4 regions of the Cutibacterium sp. LaCa_286 genome follow, and region 1 is predicted to be linked to each of the others. Evidence: riboswitches for the same ligand, from Rfam matches in the RefSeq annotation. Region 1 holds a riboswitch; each other region holds the start of a gene.

Evidence for each region. A riboswitch is a leader RNA that binds a small molecule or an ion and turns the genes downstream of it on or off. The one in region 1 is predicted to bind cobalamin.
Region 2: linked by a shared signal. The riboswitch ahead of ACP8JZ_RS02685 (ABC transporter substrate-binding protein) and the one ahead of ACP8JZ_RS00675 (anaerobic ribonucleoside triphosphate reductase) in region 1 are both predicted to bind cobalamin.
Region 3: linked by a shared signal. The riboswitch ahead of ACP8JZ_RS01700 (FecCD family ABC transporter permease) and the one ahead of ACP8JZ_RS00675 (anaerobic ribonucleoside triphosphate reductase) in region 1 are both predicted to bind cobalamin.
Region 4: linked by a shared signal. The riboswitch ahead of cobI (precorrin-2 C(20)-methyltransferase) and the one ahead of ACP8JZ_RS00675 (anaerobic ribonucleoside triphosphate reductase) in region 1 are both predicted to bind cobalamin.

Annotation. Positions count from the first base shown of each region.
Region 1 is NZ_CP191091.1:172,012-174,208, forward strand. Features, by position in the region: partial or broken gene ACP8JZ_RS00665 (ATP-binding cassette domain-containing protein) at 1-554, opposite strand, end outside; partial or broken gene ACP8JZ_RS00670 (LUD domain-containing protein) at 547-678, shown strand; cobalamin riboswitch at 812-1,027, shown strand; gene ACP8JZ_RS00675 (anaerobic ribonucleoside triphosphate reductase) at 1,076-2,197, shown strand, end outside.
Region 2 is NZ_CP191091.1:632,963-635,159, reverse strand. Features, by position in the region: gene ACP8JZ_RS02690 (FecCD family ABC transporter permease) at 1-87, opposite strand, end outside; gene ACP8JZ_RS02685 (ABC transporter substrate-binding protein) at 84-1,103, opposite strand; cobalamin riboswitch at 1,144-1,328, opposite strand; RNA gene rnpB (RNase P RNA component class A) at 1,525-1,904, opposite strand; gene ACP8JZ_RS02675 (zinc ribbon domain-containing protein) at 2,096-2,197, opposite strand, start outside.
Region 3 is NZ_CP191091.1:427,310-429,506, reverse strand. Features, by position in the region: gene ACP8JZ_RS01705 (ABC transporter ATP-binding protein) at 1-312, opposite strand, end outside; gene ACP8JZ_RS01700 (FecCD family ABC transporter permease) at 309-1,328, opposite strand; cobalamin riboswitch at 1,417-1,592, opposite strand.
Region 4 is NZ_CP191091.1:418,800-420,996, forward strand. Features, by position in the region: gene ACP8JZ_RS01670 (cobyric acid synthase) at 1-848, shown strand, start outside; cobalamin riboswitch at 858-999, shown strand; gene cobI (precorrin-2 C(20)-methyltransferase) at 1,028-1,792, shown strand; gene cobM (precorrin-4 C(11)-methyltransferase) at 1,960-2,197, shown strand, end outside.

The DNA of each region.
Region 1 (2,197 bases):
TCGGACTTGGTGGCGTCCTTGCATCCGATGCGCACGTTCTCGCTGATCGAGGTCGCGAAGACATGAGCGTTCTGGGCCAGGTATCGCACCCGTCCGGTCGTCGTCACGGAACCGGCCAGCGGCGGGATGAGTCCCATGATGGTTGCGGCGAGGGTCGTCTTGCCGATACCCGACCGCCCGACGACGGCCACCGATTCCCCGGTAGCAACCGTCAGATTCACATCGGACAGCACGGGGTGGCCACCCGGCCACCCGACCGTCAATCCGTCGATGACGAGGGAGGGCTCCTCCTCAGATGCCCCGGCGGTGGGGGAGTCTCCTGTCCCGACTTGCGGGGCGTCCAACACTTCGACGACCCGCAGTAGTGCTGCCTTGGCCCGGGTGTGGGTCTGGGCAGCCCCGGTGAAGGCACCGAACACCTCGTGGAGGGCCAGCGGGGTCAGGACCAGCACAGCCAGGATTCGCCCACCGATACGCCCGTCGGCAACCGCATTGCCACCGATCCACAGAGCGGAGACGACGGCCAGACCGGCTGCCAGGATCTGTCCGGCCGTGCTCGATCATCACCCGCTGACGTGGATCTCGGGCGGTTCGGCGACCAGTGACATCGAGCTGGCCCGAGTCAATGGGGTGCACGGACCACGTCAGCTCCACGTCGTCGTCGTGAAAGATCAGTGAGCCGATCGACTGACGCAATCCCTTGAGGAACGCCTCCGCTCGAGCAATCGGGTGGAGGCGTTCCCCATGCCCGCAGATTCGCCTGCACCGAACACGCCCCAGGGTGTGCCTGCCGGAAGGTCCCACATGGTGTATAACTAGATGTCGTACTGGTCTTTCAGTCCAAACACAAGATGTTGGGATATGAGAGCCAAGAGGGAACCCGGTGGGAATCCGGGACTGTCCCGCAGCGGTATGGGGAAACGACCGGCGACACACGCACTGGCCACTGGCTGGGAAGCGTCGCCCAGTAGGAGATCGAACGATCGCGTCCCCGAGTCCGAAGACCTGCCAGTACCCGGGCTGTGACCCGGCTGCACGAGCCCTGTGACAGGGGCGGCGAACTCCGAGGAGAGACATGACCGTACACCACCCCCAGACGCCCTCGACCACACCCGTGAGGCACACCACCACGTCCCAGCTCACGTCGCATGGACCGGGGCAGACGTCCTCCACCGTGCTGCGTCAGGTGCGCAAGCGCGACGGGCGCATCGTCGCCTTCGACCCAGCCCGCATCGCCCATGCCGCTCGCAAGGCCCTGGAGGCCACCGGCGTCGCCGAGGCCGAGGCCATCTCGCTGAGCGTCGCACTGGCCGTCGTCGACGAACTACGCAGCGAGCAGCGCCCCGGTGCCGGTACGGTGGCTGCCACCGCGACCGGCCCCGTGATCCCCGACGTCGAGCACATCCAGGACGTCGTGGAGAAGGTCCTCATGGAGCGCGGCCAGGCCGAGACGGCCAAGGCGTACATCCTCTACCGGCAGCGCCGCTCCACGGCTCGCGAGCAGCAGTCGGCCCTCATGACCTCACTGCGCGAGATCACCTTCTCCGATGCCAGGGACAGCGACGTCAAGCGTGAGAACGCCAACGTCGACGGCAACACCGCGATGGGCTCGATGCTGCGCTTCGGCACCGAGTCGGCCAAGCAGTTCAACCTGCTCTCGGTGCTCGACCCGGCCCATGCCGCCGCCCACCGGGACGGTGACATCCACATCCACGACCTCGACTTCCTCACCCTGACGACCACCTGCTGCCAGATCAACCTCAGCGAGCTGTTCCGCACCGGTTTCTCCACCGGGCACGGACACCTGCGCTCCCCGCGTTCGATCAACTCCTACGCAGCCCTGGCGTGCATCGCGATCCAGTCCAACCAGAACGACCAGCATGGTGGTCAGGCCGTCCCCAACTTCGACCGGGACATGGCCCCCGGCGTCGCCCTCACCTGCGCCGATCGGATGCGAGCCAACATGGCTCAGTCCGCTGGCGTCCTCGGTGCTGACCAGGAACGTCAGGACGAGGTGACGCAGCTTGCCGCCACCTGGCCCCTGGAGGCCGACGACGCCACCCAGCACGCCGAGCGGGAACGACTCGCCGAGGCCTGGCCCGAACTCTCCGCCGAGCAGGTGGCCCGAGTCCACCACGAGGTGCGCACCCGCTCGGTGGCCGAGACCGAACGAGCCACCTACCAGGCGATGGAGGCC
Region 2 (2,197 bases), 460 kb from region 1:
TGCCCCAACTCCCAGTACGACCAAGGCACTGGCAACGAGGGCAGTACCAAGAAAGGCAGCCAACAACCAGTTACGTGAGCGGATCATTTCCCAGCGATCTCTGCCAAACCATCGTTGAGAGTCTTGGCACCGTCGATCAGCTCGGCACCCGGGGTACTCTGGGAGAATGGCACCGTTACGAACTTGTTCTCCTTGACAGCTCTCATCTGCTTGAGAACCGGATCGCCCTTGAGATAAGCGATCTTGTCCTTCGCGGTGGACCATTTGGCATCGGCAACGACGATGACGTCCGGATCGGAGGCCACAATCTTTTCCCAGGAGCCATCGGCCCATCCGCCATCGACGTCCGCAAAGACATTCTTGGCTCCCACGGCATCCATGAGCAGCTGTGGGCCACCGTGACCGGCACCGATGAACGGGGTCTTGTCCCCAGAATCGAACCACACGATCGAGGTTCCGGTACCGTGCTTGTGTGTAGTCACGTCCCGCAGGTACTCATGCTGCTTGGTGATCGCAGTGTCGGCACCGTCCTGAGCCCCGATGAGGGATCCGACCTCGCGCATTTCCTTCCAGACATTGCCCCACGTTGTCTCGGCTGACTTAGTGCCTTTGGGACATCCGAAGGGACTGATGTATGTGGCGATTCCCTGCTTCGCGAGCTCATCCCGGGTTCCGACAGCCTTGTCGGTGAAGGCACTGGAGAAAGAGGAAAGAGCAAGATCGGGTTTGGCAGCCAAGAAGGTCTCTTTGGACGGATACTCCTTGGCCAGCACCTTGACCGAATCATAGGACTTTCGCCACTTGGCAGGAATCTCGCCGTCTAGGTAGGCCGTCCCAACCAGATTTGATGCGCCATTGATGGCCAGGACGTCCTCCGTGGCACCTTGGTTGAGAGTTACAGCCCTGGTGGCAGGTTTGTCGAGAATGATCTTTTGACCACAGTTGGTGACTTCCACACGATCTGCGGACGGTTGGGACACCGACGCAGAGGATGGCTCGCTGGAAACGGGATCTTCGGGAGCACCTGCGCAGCCAGCGAGCAGAGTGGCGGGCACGACCAACCCCATGACGAGGCGATGTGACAAGGATGAGCACATGGGCATGAGAAGCCAGCTTTCTGTGACCGGCGTTCGCGGCCGGGGACCGACAGGACGTTGTCAGGTGGTCTTCGGGCTCAACCTCATCTCCGTTTTCCGACACCTTCCCGGTACCAGTGGCACCAGTGGCTCGAGTCGGGTGGATCAGTCATACCGCTGCGCGTCAGCTCCGGTCTCTCACCGGATTCCTGCGCCGGAGAATCTCCAGCAACCTGACTGCCACATACTAATCCGTGTACGCCCCAGAAAAGAAATTCTTCTTCCTGTTTCGCAACTCAGCCAATCCTTAGACACCCTCATGGCAGACGTCCCTATAGGCGTGACACCTACGTCTCGTCTTTTTCTGTACCGTTCAGCACCCATCATCGCCAGAAGCTTTGCTGCAACACAGAACCCATCAACCCACCACAAGTCCCTGGTTGAAAAGGGACGAGCCACCCTTGTAAGCCGGGTTCTGTGACCCCATCGGGGCCGGTGATCATCCATCTGTGAACGCCGTTGCCGACGCCCTCCAGCCTTGCAGCTGCGCGGCCTACCCGGGCGCTCGGGCGGGCAGCCCTCGAACACGTCCGCGACCTCACGGTCTTCTTGGCCTTGCTCCGGGTGGGGTTTGCCGTGCCGGCACCGTCACCGATGCCGCGGTGAGCTCTTGCCTCACCGTTTCACCCTCACCGATTTCTCGGCAGTTTGTTTTCTGTGGCACTGTCCCGCGGGTCTCCCCGGGTGGGCGTTACCCACCACCCTGCCCTGTGGAGCCCGGACTTTCCTCGACAGATCGTCGTCTGCCGCGATCACCCCGGGTGGCTCGTCCAAACATCCATTCTAGCCTGTGAACACCGCTTCATGACAGCCGATGGGGCTCACCACACCTGGTCGGGGCAGACGTTCGCACCTCGCGCACCTTCACCGAACCGTGATCGGCCCCACCTCGGGCAGCGCCCGGTCGGGAACCATCCCCCTCAAGGGGGATGAGCCCACTCCTCAAAGGGGATGTCGTCTCACAGGGGACGCACCATGATGCGGTCGCACTCCTCACAGCGCAGCACCTCGTCTGCCGGGGCCTGGTCGTAGCGACGTTGGTCGCCAGGATTGGCGACGAT
Region 3 (2,197 bases), 260 kb from region 1:
CGGGGTACGTCCCAGCGCGACCATCTCACCCAGCAGGAGGTCAGGCGATGGCGACTCCTCCTGCCCGACGAAGGCCATGAGCCGGGCACGTTGCATGGGGGTGTAGTCGGTGACGGAGGTGCCGTCGAGCAGGACGTCGCCGGAATTGAACTGGCGCACCCCGGCGATGGATCGTAGCAGAGTCGACTTGCCGACTCCGTTGACACCGACGATGGCGGTGAGCTTCCCCGGCTCGGCGGTGAAACTCACGTCGTCGACGATGACGCGGTCGTTGATGCGGCACTGGACATTGCAAACTTCGAGACGTGTCATGACTCACTCGAGAATCGGTACTGGCTGCGCCCCATGAGGTACAGGAAGATGGGAGCGCCGATGAACCCGGTGACGACGCCGAGCGGCACCTCCTGTGGTGCCGCGATGACGCGGGCGCCGACGTCCACCCACAGCAGGAAGAGGCTGCCGATGGCGGCGGCGACGGGCACCATCGACCGGTGACTGGCTCCCACGAGCAGCCGGGACATGTGCGGAATGACGAGCCCGACGAATCCGATGCCGCCGGAGACCGCCACGAGCACCCCGACGAGTACCGAGTTGCCGACGAACAACGCCTTGCGCACCCTGGTATCGGGGATGCCGAGGGATCGAGCGACGTCGGTGCCAGCAGCCAGGGCGTCGAGCCAGCCAGAGAACGCGATCATGAGCACGGCGGACAGAGCGGTGACGATGGCAGCCACCCACAAGCTGTCCCAGGTGGCACCGGCCACCGATCCCAGCATCCAGTACAACACCGACTGCGCCGCACGCGGATCCGAGCTGCGAAAGACGAGGAAGCTTGCCAATGCCGAGAACGCCGCAGAGAGCACGACGCCCGAGAGCACCAGCCGCAGCGGTGTCATGCCACCCTGGGCCATGGAGATGAGGTACACCAGACCAGCGGCTCCCAATGCCCCCACCAAGGCTCCGAGGGTGAGCCGGTGAGGACCCCAGGAGGCGAACATCCCCAGGGCGATGACCGCGGTGGCCCCCACACTCGCACCGGCCGAGACACCCAGCAGGTAAGGATCGGCCAGCGGGTTGCGCACCAAGGTCTGCATACCGCTTCCGGCCAGGGCGAGTCCGGCCCCGACGATGATCGCCAGCAGTGCCCTGGGAGCACGCAGATCCCAGACGATGACATCGATCGTCGGGTCGGGGCCCGGCTCGCCAGTGATCCTGGCCCCAACCGTGTCAAGAACGCCACGCATCGGCAATGGTTCCGAACCAATGGTCAGCGAGACGACGGCGCTGACGACGATGAGCACGACGAGGATGATCACCAGGGGTGCCACCGGCAACCGGCGGTCACGCTCGGCCGACCGTCTTAAGGAAGGCATAGCTGTTCCTTCTGGGTGCGAGGACCTTGATGCGAGGCCCGAACGACACAAGTCATGCATGGGGTCTTCGGACTTCGGATCACTCTCGGTCGGCCCTTCCCAGAATCACTCCCAGTGGTCTCGCCGACGTCGTCACCGTCACCGCTGCGCAACAGTCCCGGATTCCCACCGGGTTCACCGCGACCTCATCGGGGCCGCACCATGCACGCGACGCAGATTAGCACCTGTGCACGCAACTCGCGACGTGCCGTTCCGCCAACCCCTTGCCGTAGCCGCCCGCCAGCCCCGTGTCGCAGGCGCGTCGGGCACGTGGAACGCTGCAGCACGTGGACCTGGGGGTGCGGCCGGGGCAGTACCTCGACCCCCGTGGCAATTCGGTTCGACAAGACACCCCGTGCCACGCCACGTGGCAGGCACCACGATCCCCAACACATCTGCCACGGAGACGAACGGGCCACGCCCCGCATTGCAGACAGAATTCACCACGCCGCACCGGGCACGGCAACTGGCTGGCACCACCGATGGGACGTGGACGATCCCAAGAAGCCACCACTGCAAAAACTGTGGACGCCGCCGACGAGAGGATGCGCACCCGTTCAAGGCACCGGAACGTCCCTCGTGACGCGTGGTACTTCGCACCCCCGTGGTATTTCGGTTCGACAAGCCGCCCCGTGCCACACCACGTGGCAAACCCCACGATCCCCAACACATCTGCCACAGGATCGCTGGGCCAAGACCCGCTCGGCAGACCGGACCACCACCTCACCCGGGCCCGCGCACACTCTCACTCACACTGCAAAACTTGCAGTGTGAGTGAGAGTGTG
Region 4 (2,197 bases), 250 kb from region 1:
TCCTCGCCCCCGGGTTGGCTGAGATCACCCGGCGCACCGGGCTCCCCAGTTTCGGAGTGCTGCCGTGGGTGCCCGGGGTGTGGTTGGACGGCGAGGACGCCCTGGAGGTCGGACGCTGGCGTCACGAGGGCGACGCCGTCGACCCGACAGCCCTGCGAGTGGCCGTCGTGCGCTTCCCACGAATCTCCAATGCCACCGACGTCGACGCCCTGGCCGGTGAGACCGGTGTGGACGTGCAGGTGACGACCAACCCGGCCACCTGCGCCGCCGCCGACATCGTCGTCCTGCCCGGATCGCGCTCGACGATCGACGACCTGGCCTGGTTGCGCAGCACCGGTATTGCCGAGGTGGTGGCCGAACGCGCCGCGCAGGGTCGCACCGTCGTCGGCATCTGCGGAGGCTACCAAATGCTTGCGCGCACCATCGACGACCCACAGGGGCAGGAGGTTGCCGGGGGAGCGCAGGTGCCGGGACTCGGCCTGCTGCCGGTGGATGTCGACTTCGCCGCCGAGAAGACGTTGACCCTCTCGCACGGCACGTGGCAGGGCATCGAGGTCGGTGGGTACGAGATCCACCACGGCACCACCACTGCCGATGCCGGTTCAGAGCCGTTCCTCGACGGGGTCCACGTCGGATCGGTGTGGGGGACGATGTGGCACGGTGCCTTCGAACACGACGATTTCCGGCGCACCTGGCTGGCCCAGGCCGCCCAGGTGGCCGGTTCGTCCTGGCGTCCGCACACCGACGAACTGGGCTACCAGGCTCGTCGGGAAGCCATGATCGACACCTTGGCCGACGCCCTCGTCGAGCATGTCGACGTGGATGCCCTGCTCACACTGGGGCGCTGAATCTGCGTGGTTCCACCCGCTATGCTCGGTGTGAGCGGTCGAAGTGGGAGGAAGTCGGTGTGAGTCCGGCGCGGTCCCGCCACTGTGAACCTGCAGATTGTGTCGATCTGCACGGTGCAGCCAGATACTCCGTCGATCGCAGCGCACATCATCGGGCGAGGAAACCTGAGGAGGCCATTGTGAACTCTGCCCCATCGAACCCACCCCGCACCCTGTACGGTGTCGGGGTTGGCCCCGGCGACCCCGAACTGGTCACACTGCGGGCCCAACGCATTCTGCAGGAGGCGGACGTCGTCCTCGTGCCGTCCACCGAGGCGTCCGCCGGAGGTATGGGGCGAGCCGAGGAGATCATTCGTGCGGCCTGCCCACACATGACGGGGCGTGTCCAGCCGGTGCCGTTCTCCATGGCCCAACGCCGTGGTCTGGGCACCAAACGGATCGAGTCGTGGCGGGCCTCGGCCGATTTCGCCGTGGACGCCTTCAACGACGGGGCACACAGTGTGGCCCTGGCCACCGTCGGAGACCCAGCCGTCTACTCGACGTTCACCTATCTGCGTGCCAACGTCGAGGAACGACTGCCCGATGTCGTCATCGCCCTCGTGCCCGGAATCACCGCCATGCAGGCCATCGCCGCCGCCGCCGGCACCCCACTGGTCGAGGGACGCGAGATCCTCGCCCTGGTGCCGGCCACCGTCGGCTCGGAGAAACTCGGTGAGGTGCTCGACGTCGTCGACTCCGTCACCGTCTACAAGGGTGGGCGCAAGATGCCCGAGGTGCTCGAGCAGATCCGCAAGCGGGGCCGTGACGCCATCATCGGCACCGACGTCTCCCTGCCGACCCAGCACCTGCTCGGTCTGGCCCAGGTGGAGGCCGACGAATCGGCCCCCTACTTCTCGACCGTCCTGTCCGTGCCCGAACGCACCGTCACCGGAGGAAAACTGTGAGCCCCACACCCACGCCGTCCACCCCCGAGCCCCCAGATGACCTCACGTCACCAGACGACGCTGCGGCCTCGACCGGCGTCCCGTCGACGACCGAGGCCAGCTCGCGCTCGACGACCCCGCAGGCGGCCCGTCCCACCCAGCACGCCTCGGAGCAGACCCTGGAGGATCTGGACCACTCGCTCATCGACCCTGCCCCGATCCCGGCCACCAGCTTCGCCGAGGGGCAGGGCAGGGTCGTCTTCGTCGGTGCCGGACCAGGTGCTCCGGACTTGGTGAGCGTGCGCGGTGCTCGCGTCATCGAGACCGCCGACATCATCATCTGGGCCTCCAGCCTGGTGCATCCCGACATGGTCGCCCGGCACAAACCCGACGCCGAACTCATCGACTCCGCCGCCATCCCGCTGG